Regions from separate parts of the Micromonospora maris AB-18-032 genome, predicted to be linked through region 2. Evidence: riboswitches for the same ligand, from Rfam matches in the RefSeq annotation. Region 2 holds a riboswitch; the other holds the start of a gene.
What was found. Region 2 has a riboswitch for cobalamin ahead of VAB18032_RS13630 (ribonucleoside-diphosphate reductase subunit alpha). Riboswitches for the same ligand answer to the same signal wherever they lie in the genome.
Positions count from the first base shown of each region.

Region 1: linked by a shared signal. The riboswitch ahead of VAB18032_RS11645 (acyl-CoA thioesterase) and the one ahead of VAB18032_RS13630 (ribonucleoside-diphosphate reductase subunit alpha) in region 2 are both predicted to bind cobalamin.

Region 1 covers NC_015434.1:2,548,818-2,556,458, forward strand. The annotation lists gene VAB18032_RS11625 (flavin-containing monooxygenase) at 1-1,056, shown strand, start outside; gene VAB18032_RS11630 (SDR family NAD(P)-dependent oxidoreductase) at 1,053-1,880, shown strand; gene VAB18032_RS11635 (MFS transporter) at 1,877-3,220, shown strand; gene VAB18032_RS32235 (hypothetical protein) at 3,262-3,552, shown strand; cobalamin riboswitch at 3,580-3,795, shown strand; gene VAB18032_RS11645 (acyl-CoA thioesterase) at 3,915-4,427, shown strand; gene VAB18032_RS11650 (LysE family translocator) at 4,488-5,054, shown strand; gene VAB18032_RS30005 (M48 family metallopeptidase) at 5,348-6,658, shown strand; gene VAB18032_RS33520 (response regulator) at 6,725-7,096, shown strand; gene VAB18032_RS11660 (TauD/TfdA dioxygenase family protein) at 7,093-7,641, opposite strand, start outside.
Region 2 covers NC_015434.1:3,034,889-3,042,529, reverse strand. The annotation lists gene VAB18032_RS13645 (non-ribosomal peptide synthetase) at 1-1,387, shown strand, start outside; gene VAB18032_RS13640 (VOC family protein) at 1,511-2,284, shown strand; gene VAB18032_RS13635 (ribonucleotide-diphosphate reductase subunit beta) at 2,399-3,376, opposite strand; gene VAB18032_RS13630 (ribonucleoside-diphosphate reductase subunit alpha) at 3,424-5,799, opposite strand; cobalamin riboswitch at 5,935-6,140, opposite strand; gene VAB18032_RS30090 (endo-1,4-beta-xylanase) at 6,381-7,641, shown strand, end outside.

The DNA of each region.
Region 1 (7,641 bases), 490 kb from region 2:
CAGTCGTTCGGGCTCATTCCGCACATCCGGTTCGGGAGCACGGTCACCCGCGTCGAGCGTGACCGGCTCTGGGCGGTGACGACCGAGTTCGGTGACACCGAGCGGTACGACGCCGTGGTGGTCGCGAACGGCCACAACTGGGATCCGCGCTACCCGGATCCGGCTTATCCGGGGACGTTCCACGGCACCCAGATGCACGCCCACGACTACCGCACTCCGGAGGTCTTCCTGGATCGGCGGGTGCTGATCGTCGGCATGGGCAACTCGGCCATGGACATCGCGGTGGACGCCTCGCACGTCGCTCGAGGGCCGGTCCTGCTCTCCGCCCGGCGCGGCGTCCACATCGTCCCCAAGTACCTGTTCGGCCGCCCGGCCGACGCGACCGGCGGTGCCCTCGCCGCCCTGCCGTGGCGGCTGCGGCAGCGTATCGCCGAGACCCTGCTGCGGCTCGCCGTCGGGACCCCGCAGACGTACGGCTTACCCGCCCCGGCCGGTGGCCTGTTCCAGAACCATCCGACGATCAGCGACACGATCCTGCACCGGCTCACCCACGGTGAGGTGACCCCACGTCCCGGCATCGAACGGCTGGACGGGGAACGGGTGATGTTCACCGACGGCAGCGCCGACCCGGTCGACGTGATCGTCTGGGCCACCGGGTACCGGGTGAGTATCCCGTTCCTGTCCCCTCAATGGCTGGGCCCCGACCCCGAACAGCTGCCGCTGTACCAGCGGGTCTTCCATCTCGACGACCCCAGCCTGGCATTCGTCGGCCTGATGCAGTCCACCGGTGCCGCTCTGCCGGTCGTGGAGGTCCAGGCCAAACTGGTCGCCGCGTATCTCTCCGGCGGCTATGCCCTGCCCGGCATCGACGAACAGCGGCACGCCGTGCAGCGAGCCTTGCGCGCCGCCATCGAGCGGTGGGGTGCGAACGCGCGGCCGCACATGCGTATCGATTTCGACAGGTACGTCGCCAACCTGCCCCGGGAGATCGCGGCTGGCCGCAATCGCCTCGCCCGGGGCGGACGCACCTTCACCGCCGAGGAGAGTGTGGTTTGAGCGCCCGAGACCCCCGCGGATTGCGTGTCCTCGTCACCGGTGCCTCCGGCACGTTCGGCCGGGCCATCTGCGCCCGCCTGGACGAGCTGGGGGCCCAGGTCGTCGGGTTGGACCTGGCCCCCCGTGCCGATGACCCGGTCCGGGTCCTGGCCTGCGACATCACCGACGACGACGCGGTGCCGGCGGTGGTACGCGAAGCAATTGACCAGCTCGGTGGGCTCGACCTGCTGATCAACAACGCCGGGATCGGTGGGCCGGCCCCGGCCGAACTGGCGCCGGGCGCGGAAGTACGCCGCCAGCTCGACATCAACCTGCTGGGCACCTGGCGGGTCACCGCCGCATGCGTGGACGCGCTGGTCGCCTCTGGTGGCCGGATAGTCATGCTCAGCTCGCGGATGGCCGTCATGCAGTTGCCGCTGGCCGCTGCGTACGGCGCCTCCAAGCGCGCCCTGGTCGCGTACGCGGACGCGCTGCGTCTGGAGCTCGGCACCCATGTCGGCGTCACCTGCGTGTACCCGTCGGCGGTACGAAGCCCGATCCACGACTCGACGGCCGCGGCCGGGCTCTCGCTGGAGGGCATGAGCCAGTACGAGCCGCTGGACGGGGTGGTCCGGACCGTGCTGCGCGCCGCGCTCAGTCGTCGTCCTCGCCGTGATCTACCCACCACCCGGCGGGGCGCGGTCGAGTTCTTCCTGGCCCGTCATCTGCCCGCGCTGACCGATCGGATCGTGGCGCGCACCCTCGCCGGCCGGGTCCGCTCCGGCGCGTTGCAGGGCGCCGAACTGGCCGCGGGTGTGGTCGCACGACACGAGGCGACCCGATGACGGCGCTGCGCGGGGCGGCGGGCGAGGTGCGGACCAGGGCAGGTGACCTGACCGCGTACGCCACCGGCTCGGTCGGGATGGGCGTCTGGGTAACCGTTCCCGGCCTGCTGCTGCTCTATTTCCTCACCAATACGCTCGGTGTCTCGCCGTTCCTGGCCGGTCTCACCCTGCTGCTGCCGAAGATCATCGACATCATCGTGCATCCGATGCTGGGCAGCCGATCCGACCGGGAAGCGCGCAGCAGCGGACACCGCCTCGGCATGCTGCGGGTCGGTCTGCTGCTTCCGGTGGCCATGGTGGCGATGTTCTCGGTGCCCGCCGGTCTCTCCGGCGCATCGGCGGCGCTCTGGGTGGGCGGCTGGTTCATCGCCGGCAACCTGCTCTTCGCGTGTTTCCAGGTGCCCTACCTGACCACCCCGTCCGATCTTCGAGTCGGGTACCACGAGCGCACCCGGGTGTTCATGTTCCGGATGCTTTTCCTCACCCTCGGGTTGCTTGGTGCCGGTGTGGCTGCACCGGCGCTGGTGGAGTCGGGACGGCGCGGCGACTACGGCTGGATGGCCCTGCTGCTCTCCGGCGTCATGGTGATCTCCGGGCTGGTCGCACTGACCGGGGTACGGCGTCTCACTGCCCACGCCGGTTTCCGGATGCCCGACCAGAAGGCGGCCCACTCGACCATCGGTGACATCGCGGTCGCCTGGCGGGACCCCGACTTCCGCGCGCTGGTGCTGTCCTACCTGTTCACCGGCACCACTACTCACCTGTTCCTCGCAGCACTGCCGTTCTACACCAGGTACGTCTTCGAGAACTCTGGGCTGACCGCCGTGTTCATGGGGGCGTTCCTCGGTCCAGCGGTGATCGCCGGTCCGGTGTGGATGCAGGTGTCCCGGCGCATCGGCAAGCAGCGTGGCCTGCTGATCTGCCAGGCGGTCTTCGTGGCCGGTTCGCTGGCGCCGCTGCTCGGCTACGGCACCGGGCCGGCTGTCGCGGTGGTCGGCGTCCTGGGCATCGCGTTCGCCGGGCTGCAGCTGTTCGCGTTCTCGATGGTCCCGGATGCGGTCGCGGCCGCCGAGCAGCGCGGTACCGTCCGGGCTGGCGCCTACACCGGTGTCTGGACTGCCACCGAAGCCACCGGCACCGCAATCGGCCCGTACGTGTACTCGGCCGTGCTCGCCCTGGGCGGCTTCATCTCCACCACCGAGGGGCAGACCGTGACGCAGCCGGAGTCCGCCCACACCGCCCTGTTGATCGGCTTCACCGTGGTCCCGGCGGTGCTGATGGCCGCGGCGCTGACATTCCAAGTGCGCTGGAAGCTGGATCGGACACGCCACACCGGTTGATTTGTGCTCAGGCCGGCACCGGTCGCCGGGCGAAAGCGCGCATGGCCAGCGTCCCGAGCATCGGGCCGGGAGCCAGCAGCCAGAATGCCCAACGCCAGCCGACGGCGTCGGCCAGGAATGCCGCGACGGCGGCGGGTGTGGCGGCGAAGCGTAGCGGTGAACTCAGACAGCAGCCACCGCTGACCTTCGGGGCGGCGAACGCGGCCCTGGCGGCCGGGCCCATCACCCACGCGCAACGGCAGATCGCCGAGACCGCAGATACCGGGGTGTTCGTCATCGTCGGCCCCACCAACCATCAGGACAACGAGACGGCGGTCACCAACGACACCTGACACGCCAGCACCGCCTGGTGGACTGAGTACGATGGTCGCGGCGCTGGTTCGCCCGACCTCGACAGGACGGGCGTCGTAAGAGGGAACCCGGTGAGAGTCCGGGACTGCCCCGCAGCGGTGAGTGGGAACGACCGCCGTCAACAGCACTGGGCGCACCTGCCTGGGAAGCGATGGCCAGTAGGAGACCGGTACTGCCCGGTCACGCCCGCGAGTCCGAAGACCTGCCCGCGCCGCGTACACGACGTGTGTGCGCTGCCGTCGACCTCGCGGGTGGGTCGAGCGGGTGACACGCCACGGTCCGGCGTGTCCTCGACGTGCACCCAGCCGAGTAGGCGGTGTGCTTCCCGAGGACGGACCACGCAATGCACGACACCACTACGCTCGCCGGTCGGCCATCATCGGCATCGCACCTGACCCTGTCGCAGATCATGGACCAGCACCACACCAACCTGATGGGCACAGTTCACGGAGGCCGGATCCTCAACCTCATCGACTCCGTAGCCGGGGTGGTTGCCGCCCGGCATTCCGACGGGCCGGCGGTCACCGCCGCCATCGACGAGACGGCCTTTCTCCGCGCGGTACGGGTCGGCGATGTGGTCCACGTCGACGCCCGGATCACCTGGGCCGGACGCAGCTCCATGGAGGTGGCCGTCAAGGTGACCGCAGACCGGTGGGACCGGGCCGTGCCCCCCACCGACGTGGCCACCGCCCACCTGGTCATGGTGGCGATCGACGACGACGGACATCCTCGCGCCGTCCCGCCGTTGCTACCCGAGACCGACGGGGATCGGCGACGCTACCGCGAGGCACAGATCCGCCGCGAACACCGACTCGCGCTACGCCGCGCTCTGCTTGACGGTGCCGAGGAGGGCTGAGCCTTGCTCGGACTGTCAGTAACGACCCTCGTGGGCTACCTTGCCGTGATCGCCGTTCTCATGATCACACCCGGTCCCGACATGATGTTCGTCCTCACCAATGCCACCCGCTACGGCGCCCGATCCGGCGTCATCGCTGCACTCGGCGTCGCCGCGGGAGAAACCATCCACGTCGCGGCGGTGGTCTGCGGCCTGGCCGCGGTGATCACCGCATCGCCGGTGCTGTTCACCGCCATCCGCTGGGCCGGCGCCGTGTATCTGGTCATCCTCGGAATCCGAGCCGTACGCCTCAGCGGCACCGCCAACCACAGCCACCCCGAGCGCGGCGCAACGCCTCGCCAGGCATTTCTGCGCGGGTTGGTAACCAACCTGCTCAACCCGAAGATGATCATGTTCAGCGTGGCGTTTCTGCCCCAGTTCGTCGATCCAGCTGCCGGCGACCCCACCGCCCAGCTCATCCTGCTCGGTGCTCTGTTCGTCGCCGTGCAGCTCACAGTTGACGTCACCCTCGGCGCGGGCGTCGGACGCCTGGCGCATCGAATGACCGACGGACTCTGGTCACGGCGCATCAACCGACTCTGCGCGTTCGCCTTCGTCGCGCTTGGCGTTCGCCTCGCACTGGGCTAGGCCGTGTTTCGTAGGGCGCGGAGCCATTGGTTGATGGCGGCGATGGTGAGGGTGGCTTCGTAGCGCACGGCGAGTCGTAGCGGGTGGCTTTGACAAACCACACTCACAGATTGCTGTCTTACCTGGAGCCTCGCCCTCATCGATCAGCAGCCCCGGCCTACCTGCGCTGACCTGCAAGATCAGGTTGGAAAAGGCTCAGTGACGGGCCTTCCTCAGGTAGGCGGTCCGATGGCGTCCGGCGGCGCCCGAGCCGGACCATGCACTGCTGTCACTTCGATCTAGACTCCACCCTCGTGCCGACGAAGACGACGCTGAGCAGATGTCCGGCCTGTGCCCACGAGCTGGTCCTGCTGGAGGCGGGGGCGCCCTCGTGGTGCCCTGCCTGTCAGTGGAACCTGGACGTGTACGACCCCGCCCTGGCCCCGTGGCGCGGCACCAGGATGATCGGTCGGTGGGGGTTCCGGCGAGGGTTGGAGATCGACCGGGCGACGTATGAGCAGGTGCTGGCCGCCCCGGAGGCCCGCCCGGATGGGACGTCGTCGGGGGAGGTCTGGCTGTCGGTGGTCTCCGTGCTGCTGGCCCTGCTGGGGGTGGCGGCGGTGGGCTACCTCGCCTGGCTCGTCGTGGCCAGCGACCTGCCGCAGGGGGTCAGGCTGGCCCTGGCGATCCCGGCTGTGCTCGTCCTGCTGCTGGTCAAGCCGTCGTTCGGGCGGGTGCCCAGGTATGGCGTGATCACTGAGCGCGAGGCCCCGCAGTTGCACCGGCTGGTGCGGGAAGTCGCTGATGCCGCCGGAACACCGGTTCCCGACGTGATCTGTGCAGATCTGAGTCTCAACGCCGGTGTCGCGCGGCTGGGTTGGCGTCAGCGGTCGGTGCTCGTCATCGGGATTCCCCTGTGGGTGATGCTGCCGCGGCCGGCCCGGGTTTCGCTGCTGGCCCACGAACTGGGGCACCTGGCCAACGGCGATCCGCTTCGGGTGCGGAGGACCCTGCTGGCGAGGACGTTCGGCGCCCGGGCGGTAGTGGCCACCGGTGGGCGGAACCCCTGGCGGCGTGCCGTTCACGCGGCTGACTCGCTGGCCGAGCAGGGGTCGGGGCCGGTTGTGCTCCTCGGGATGATCGTCCATGGAATCGTCGCTCTCGCCAATGTCGCTGGCGCGACCGCGCAGTTGCTCGTCGACAGCGTGGCGATGCCCGACAGCCGCCGCGCCGAATACCGGGCGGATCTGGTCGCCCGCCGGGTCGCCGGCAGCGCGGCCTTCCTCCGATCCTCCGAGACGGTCCTGCTCGCTGGCCGGATCTGGCAGGACTTGTGGCACCTGGCGCCGCGTATCGACGGCGAGCAGTTGGAGGCGGCGGCTGCTGAAGCCCGGGAAAGCCTGGCTGCTCGTCTGCCGCTGGCTCGTCAGCTCAGCCGGCGGACCACCGACCTGTGGAGTTCCCACCCGGGCGAAGACCAGCGGATGCGGCTGATCGAGGCCCTGCCTGCTGTCGACGGAGCTCTCTGTGTTGACACCAGGCGCTGGGCCGATATCGACACCGAGCTCGCGCCACGGCGCCGCGCCGCACACAACATCCTCCTCGGAACCCGGGACCGGTTCTGAGAGGTTGCCGGTGAGGCCGCCGACGGCGTGGAGGCGGTCGCCGTGGTCCGCCGTAACGAGCCCGACGTGGTGCTCAGGGACATCCGCATGCCCGTGATGGACGGCATCGAGGCGACTCGCCGAATGGTCGACGGCATGGCGAGGCCACCGCGGATCATCATTCTCACGACCTTCAACGTCGACCGGTACGTCTACGCCGCGCTCGCACCGCATCGGGTGGCCGCGCTCGTGCTCGAGGAGCGCCCACCGCCGGTGCTGCTCGGCCTTGCCATGCCGAGCTGCGTCCCGGAGACCGCGCCGTACTACGACCGGGAGGTGCGGCCGGCCGTGCTTTCGGGGCTGAATGCCCCCGACCCCGCCTGGTGGGAGGCGCTCGCCACGACGCACCACCGGCACATCGTCAACGATCAACCACTACAGGTTCGGCAGTGCACCTAGTCCTTCGGTCCGCGGGGGATGTCGCCGCGCAGGGTGATGCGGTGCATGACCCGTCGAGCGGATCCGTAGTCCCGGTTGGCGTAGTGGGCGGTACTGCGGTTGTCCCAGAGCGCCACGTCCCCGGGGCGCCATCGGTGCCGCACGATGTGCTCCGGCTTGGTGAGGTGGGCGTAGAGCAGGTCCAGGATGGCCCGGCTCTCGAAGTCCGATACGCCGACGATGTGCGAGGTGAAACCCGGATTCACGAAGATCCCTCGACGGCCGGTCTCGGGATGGACCCGGACCACCGGGTGTTCGACCGGATCCAGTCGGGACACCTGTTGGCCCTCCCACACGTTGCCTCCGCGTTGGGCGAGATAGTAGCCGAACTCGCGAGTGCCGTCGTGAATGGCGGTGAGTTGATCGACAAGCCGACGTACCGGTTCGCTGAGCGAGTCGTACGCCAGTTGCGCGTCGGCCCAGGTGGTGTCGCCTCCGGTGGGCGGGAGGATGACGGCGCGCAGGATCGAGCCGAGTGGTGGTCGCTTCATGAAGGTGACGTCGGT
Region 2 (7,641 bases):
CTGGGACGCCGACAGTGAACTGGCGCCACCGCCCCTCGGGACCGACCTGTTCCTGACCGCGCGCCCGGAGCGGGACGGGCTCCGGCTCACCCTGCGCGGCTGTCCCACCACAGTCACCCCGGCCGAGCTGCGCCGGCTCGCCGACTGGCTCCGCGCCGACCTGACCGCCGCCGCGCACACCGACCCGGCCCGTCGGGACCAGACGGCCACGCCTGCCGTGGTCACCGGTGACGCCGCCAGCGTGCCGGCGACGACTGCCGTTCCCGGCCGACCGACCAGGCTGGCCGCGGCGATCGTCGGCTACCTGCCGCCGCCGGCCCAGCTCGCCGCGATCGCCGGGCTGCCCGCCGGCAGCCTGCCCCGGGACCAGCTACGCGAGCTGCTCTTTCCTGGTGGCCGTCCGCGTCTGCTGGAGCAGCTGACCACGCCGCTGGGCGTCTCCGGCTTCGTCTGCCTGCCCCGGTTCGCCGACGAGCTGACCGCCGCCGGGGACGTCCTCGCCGACGAGACCGCCGAGGCGGTGGACCTGGCCGCCCGCCTCGGCGCCCGCTGCGTGTCGCTGGCCGGGATGATTCCCGCCCGCACCGGCTACGGCCTCGGGGTGCTGCGCCGTACCCGCAGCGGCGTGGCGGTGACCACCGGCCATGCCGTCACCGTCGTCTCCGTCGTCCGCACGGTGCAGGCCGCGCTGGCCGCCACCGGGCGTAGCCTCGCCGGCCGCGACCTCGCCGTGGTGGGTCTCGGTTCGATCGGGTTCTCCGCGCTGCGGCTGTTGCTCATCCGGGCCGAGCAGCCGCCCGCGCGACTCGTGCTCTGCGACGTTCCTGCCGCCGCGCCTCGACTGGGCGAGCACGCCGCGCGGCTGCGGGCGGACGGCTTCGCCGGCACCATCGAGGTGTGCCCGTCGGCACCGGGAATCGCCCCGGCCGGCTACACGGCGGACGTGATCATCGCGGCGACGAGCGCGGCCACCGCACCGATCGAGGTCGACCGGCTGGCACCCGGCACCATCGTGGTGGACGACTCGTTCCCGCCCGCACTGGACACCGCAAAAGCTCTGACCCGGATGCGCCGCGACCACGACATCCTGGTGGTCGGCGGTGGGCTCCTGCACGTCGGCGAGACCGAACGCGACATACCCGGGGACCTGCCGCCGGTGCCGGTCGACGGCAACGTGCTCGGGCTGGCCGGGACGATCGCCTCCTGCCGGTTGGAATCGCTCCTGTGGTCGACCGCTGCGGACCTGCCGCTGGTGCACGGCCTGGTGGACGACGCGACCGCGGCGGCGTACGCGCGGGCGCTCACCGAGGCCGGCATCGACGCCGCGCCCTTGCACCTGCTGCACCACCCGATCGGGTCGGAGTTGCTCGGGAGGTTCGGACGCTGACCGCGCAGGCCAATTACTCAGCTGCGCCCGTCGTGGCTCGGCCTTACGCTTCCGTCCAGCGGTGGTCGGTCGACGGTGACCGGGCCGGCGGTGTGGTCGACGTGGTCGGTCTGCGGAGCGGAGATGAGCAACGAGATGGCATGTCACCTGTTCGCGCTCTGCGTCGACGCCCATCAACCGTCGCGGCTCGCGCGCTTCTGGTCGGAGCTGCTGCGGTGGAACGTGACGGACGATCCACTCGACGGAGTCGCCCTCCTGCCCACCGACGACACCGGCTTCCGGCTCCGCTTCCTCGCGAGCCAGGAGCCCAAAATCGGCCAGAACCTGATGCACTTCGACCTGACCAGCACCTCCGTGGAGGACCAGCGGCAGACGGTGGCCAGGGCGTTGGCGCTCGGCGCGCGGCACGTCGACGTCGGGCAGGGCCCCGAGGATGAGCACGTGGTCCTCGCCGATCCCGAGGGCAACGAGTTCTGCGTCATCGAGCCCGGCAACAACTTCCTCGCCGAATGCGGGTTCGTCGGGGCGCTGGCCTGCGACGGTTCCCAGCAGGTCGGCTACTTCTGGGCTGCTGCGCTCGGCTGGCCGCTGGTGTGGGACCAGGACCAGGAGACCGCGATCCGATCGCCGCACGGCGGCCCGAAGATCACCTGGGGCGGCCCACCACTGATGCCGAGGTTGGGCCGTAACCGCCTGCACTTCGACGTCGTACCCCCGCCCGGCGGTGACCAGCAGGCAGAGGTCGACCGCCTCCTCGCCCTCGGCGCCACCCGAATCGACGCCGACCTGGATGCGGGCCGGGGCGAGACCAACCGGGGCGAGACCGGTCGGAGCGAGACCGGCCGGGTGGCGATGGCCGACCCCGACGGCAACGAGTTTTGCGTCCTGACTGCCTGACGCGTAGTCGCCCTACAGCGCCGACGATGTGGACGCCGTTTCGGCGGTATGGCGGTATCCGGGTGGGTGGGTGACCGCCATACCGCCGAAACGGCGAATCGGATGAGACCGGGATCAGAAGTCGTCGTCGAAGGCCACCGTGCCGGTGACACCGACCTGGTAGGCCGACACCCGGCGTTCGAAGAAGTTGGACAACTCCTGCACGTCCTGCAGTTCCATGAACGCGAACGGGTTCGTCGAGCCGTACATCGGTGCGATGCCGAGCATCGCCAGCCGCCGGTCGGCCACGTGTTGCAGGTACTGGCGCATGTCGGCCAGCGGCATGCCGGAGACGCCCTGCTCCAGCAGGTCGGCGGCGAACTGGACCTCGCAGTCGACCGCCTCGGCGAGCATGTCGCGCACCTGCTGCTCCATTTCGGCGTCGAAGAGGTCGGGCTCCTCGGCGCGTACGGTGTCGACGACGTCGAAAGCGAAGGCCATGTGCATCGACTCGTCGCGGAACACCCAGTTGGTGCCGGAGGCCAGCCCGTGCAACACACCCCGGGAGCGCAGGAAGTACACGTAGGCAAAGGCGCCGTAGAAGAACAGTCCTTCGATGCAGGCGGCGAAGCAGATCAGGTTGAGCAGGAACGCCCGCCGGTCGGCCCGGGTCTTCAGCTCACGCAACTCGAAAATCGAGTCGATCCACTTGAAACAGAACTCGGCCTTGCGGGCGATCGACGGGATGTTCTCCACCGCCGCGAACGCCTCGTACCGTTGCTTCTCGTCGGGCACATAGGTGTCGAGCAGGTTCAGGTAGAACTGGACGTGCACCGCCTCCTCGAACAGCTGCCGGGACAGGTAGAGCCGGCCCTCCGGGGAGTTGATGTGCTGGTAGAGGTTGAGCACCAGGTTGTTGGCGACGATGGTGTCGCCGGTGGCGAAGAAGGCGACAAGTCGGGACACCAGGTGCTGTTCGGCCGGGGAGAGCTTGGCCAGGTCGGCGAGGTCGGCGTGCAGGTCGACCTCCTCGACGGTCCAGGTGTTGCGGATCGCATCCTTGAACCGGTCGAAGAACTGCGGGTAGCGCATCGGCCGCAGGGTCAGGTCCATGCCCGGGTCGAGCAGCAGTTGCCGGGTCTGGGTTTCGGAAACGGTGGTCACTGGCAGGCCTCGCAGCTCTCGGGGTTCTCCAGGGAGCAGGCCAACGCCTCGTCGTCGCCGACAGCGACGATCGCCGGGGCGGCCGGGGTGACCGCGACGGTGGCCTGCTGGATCCGGGTCGCCGGACGCGACCGCAGGTAGTAGGTGGTCTTCAGCCCGGACTTCCAGGCGTAGAGGTACATCGAGGAGAGCTTGCCGATGGTCGGCGCGCTGATGAACAGGTTCAGCGACTGCGACTGATCGATGAAAGGGGCACGGGCGGCGGCCAGGTCGATCAGCGCCCGTTGCGGCAGCTCCCACGCGGTGCGGAACAGTTGCCGTACGTCTTCGGGCAGCTCGGCGATGCCCTGCACCGACCCTTCGGCCCGTTTGATCTGCTCCCGGATCGACGCCGTCCACAGCCCTCGCGCCTTGAGTTCGCGGACCAGGTACGTGTTGATCTGGAGGAACTCGCCGGACATCGTCTCGCGTTTGAACAGGTTGGACACCTGCGGCTCGATGCACTCGTAACAGCCGGCGATCGAGGCGATGGTGGCCGTCGGCGCGATGGCCACCAGCAGCGAGTTCCGCAGCCCGTGCGCGGCGATCGTCTCGCGCAGCGCGGCCCACCGCTGCGCCTGGGTGAGGTCGGCGCCCCACAGGTCCGGGTGCAGCTCACCGCGCGCGGCACGGGTGTCGTCGTACGCCGGGTGCGGGCCGAACTGCTGGGCGAGCTGTGCTGAGGTCTCCAGAGCGGTCAGCAGGATCTCCTCCTGCACCCGGCTGGACAGTTCCCGGGCGGGGGTGGAGTCGAACGGCATGCGCAGGGTGAAGAAGGCGTCCTGCAGGCCCATCAGCCCGAGCCCGACCGGTCGCCAGCGCGGGTTCGACGCCGCCGCCTGCTGCGCCGGGTAGTAGTTGATGTCGATGACCCGGTCGAGGAAGAGCACCGCCGTGCGGACGGTGGCGCGCAGCTTCTCCCAGTCGATGCCGTCCGCGGTGAGGTGCGCGGCGAGGTTGATCGACCCGAGGTTGCACACCGCGGTCTCGGTGTCGTTGTTGACCTCCAGGATCTCGGTGCACAGGTTCGACAGGTGGATGGTGTTGCCCGGCGCGCCGGTCTGGTTGGACAGCCGGTTGGCCGCGTCCTTGAACGTCATCCACCCGTTGCCGGTCTGCGCGAGGGTGCGCATCATCCGCCCGTACAGGTCGCGGGCCTTGACCGTGCGGACCGCCTTCTTCTCCGCCGCCCGGTACGCCTCGTCGAACGCCTCGCCGTACAGGTCGGGCAACTCCGGCGCGTCGGAGGGGTCGATCAGCGACCAGTCGCCGTCGGCCTCCACCCGGCGCATGAACTCGTCCGGGATCCAGTTGGCCAGGTTCAGGTTGTGCGTACGCCTCGACTCCTCCCCGGTGTTGTCGCGCAACTCCAGGAACTCCTCGATGTCCGGGTGCCAGGGTTCCAGGTATACGCAGGCCGCGCCCTTGCGCCGGCCACCCTGGTTGACCGCCGCCACCCCGGCGTCGAGGGTCTTGAGGAACGGCACGATGCCGTTCGAGCGCCCGTTGGTGCCCCGGATCAGTGCCCCACGACCCCGCACCCGCGTCCAAGAGATGCCGATGCCGCCGGAGAACTTCGACAGCTTCGCCACCTGGTGATACCGCTCGTAGATCGAGTCGAGTTCATCGCGGGGCGAGTCGACAAGGAAACACGACGACATCTGGGTGTGTCGGGTGCCGGAGTTGAACAGCGTCGGCGAACTCGGCAGGTAGGCCAGGCTGGACATCAGCCGGTAGAAGCCGATCGCCTCGCCGGGCGTCTGGGACAGCCCGCAGGCGACCCGCAGCAGCCAGTACTGCGGGGTCTCCACCACCTGCCGGGTCTGCGGATGCCGCAGCAGGTACCGGTCGGCGACGGTGCGCAGCCCGAAGTACTCGAACCGCAGATCCCCCGCCGGGTCGACGGCGTCGTCCAGCTTGCGGGCGTTGCGGGCCACGAACGCGGCGGTGGCGTCGCCGATCAGGCCCAGGCCGTGGGCGTACCGGATGGACTGGCTGAAGCTGGCCACCTGCTGGCCGCGTACCTCCTTGTCGACGAACGCGGCCAGCAGCCGCGCCGCGAGCCTGGAGTACTGCGGCTCCTCACCGATCAGCTCGGCGGCCGTCTGGATCGACAGCTTGTCCAGCTCGGCGGTGGTCGCACCGTCGTACAGGCCGCTTATCGTCTTCGTCGCCACCCGCAGCGGGTCGATCTCGTCCAGGTCGGTGACCCAGCGCTCCACCGCCTTGACGATCTTGTTGACGTCCACCGGCTCGGTGTCGCCGTTGCGTTTACGCACCTGCATCACGTGCCGGCGTTGCTCCGGCCCCGCCTGTGCCCGGGTCACCGTCATGGCCCCTCCTCGTACCGGTCGGTGAAGGTCGACGGGCACGCGGGAGGACGCCGCCGGTCACCGGACGGACTGACTGCCGTCGACGACCAGCTGATGGCGTCGGCCGTCCCGCGCGGCCTTCGACCGCCGCACACGTACGCGTGCGGCGCGCTGGCAGGTCTTCGGACTCGTGGGCGTGTTCGTGCCTACTGGCCGTCGCTTCCCAGACCTGGCGGGCCCAGTGCTTCGTTGACGGCGGTCGTTCCCACTCACCGCTGCGGGGCAGTCCCGGAATTCCACCGGGTTCCCTCTTGCCTCGGCCGTCGTGGAGTGACTGCCGAACCAGCTGCGGGCACTACTATATATGGGAACGGGCCAGGAACCTCAACACCACATGCTGTGTCGCCACGCGTGTCGATCGAATCATCCGCCCGAGCGCGACGACCGCCGCCGAGGCAACCGACCCCACGCATCTTTCCGAAAACTTCCGGAAGTTCTGGCTATGCCAATCGGGTCGACATAGCATGCACGCGCTTGGATCTGTCCGGAAACCCGACGTCAGGCACCCCCACCACTGTCCAATTTGCGTAAGGGACCAGTCGATGCGCCTGTGGAATCCGTCCCAACGATCACGACGCCGATCACGAACTTTCGCCGTACTCTGTTCGGCCGCGCTCGTCGCGGCCATCACCGTCGCCCCCACCCCGGCCGTGGCCGACGAGGTCGTGCTCAGCAACGACTTCGAGTCCGGCTCGTACGCCCCCTGGGGACCACGCGGTGACGTGACCCTCGCCATCGCCGACGAGGGTCACGACAGCGACGGCAGCCTGTCGGTCACCGGCCGTACCGCCAACTGGCAGGGACCGGCCACGAGCGCGACCGCGCTGATGCGGCCCGGCAACCGATACACGGTCACCGCCTGGGCGAAACTTCCGACCGGCACCGAGGGCAGCGCCGGTGTGCACTTCACCGTCGAGTCCACCCCGGCCGGTGGCGGCGAGAACACCTACACCTGGATCGGCGACAACGTCACCACCACCGCCGACGAGTGGGTACGCATCGGCGGCGAGTACACCCTGCCCACCGGTCTGGACGCCGCCACCCTCTACGTGGAGGCGGAAGGCAACACCCCGTTCCTGCTCGACGACGTCCTGATCACCGCGCTGGACGGCGGCGGGGGCGGACCGGAGCCGGGCACGATCGTCATCGACACCGACTTCGAGGACGGTCTGGACGGTTGGGGACCCCGCGACGGCGGTCCGGGCGCCCCGACGGTCACCCTCACCGACGTCGCGCACGGCGGCACCTCCGCCGCGCTGGTCACCGACCGGGTGAACCAGGGCGCCGGCCTGGGCCGCGACGTGACCGGCCTGTTCACCGCGGGTGTCACCTACGAGCTCAGTGCGTGGCTGCGGTTCGCCGCCGGTCAGCCGGCCGACCAGATCTGGCTCAGCCTGGCCAGCACCGCCGGGGACAGTCAGTCGTTCAGCACCCTCGCCCAGTTCGAGACGATCACCAACTCGGGCTGGACGGAGGTGACCGCGCGGTTCACCATGCCGGCGGCGGACAGCGCCTTCCTCTACTTCGAGACCCGCTGGCAGGGCGAGGACGTGACCGGCAACACCAGCGACTTCCTGGCCGACGACATCGTCGTGCAGGTGCCCGAGCCGCCGGTCATCGAGGACCTCACCCCTCTGCACGAGACCACCGACTTCCCGGTCGGCGTGGCCATCGACAGCCGGGAGACGATCGGTGCTCCCGCCCAGTTGCTGACCCGGCACTTCAACCAGATCACGGCCGAGAACCACATGAAGCCGGAGGCCTGGTACGACGAGGCGGGCAACTTCCGCCCGCACGAGCAGG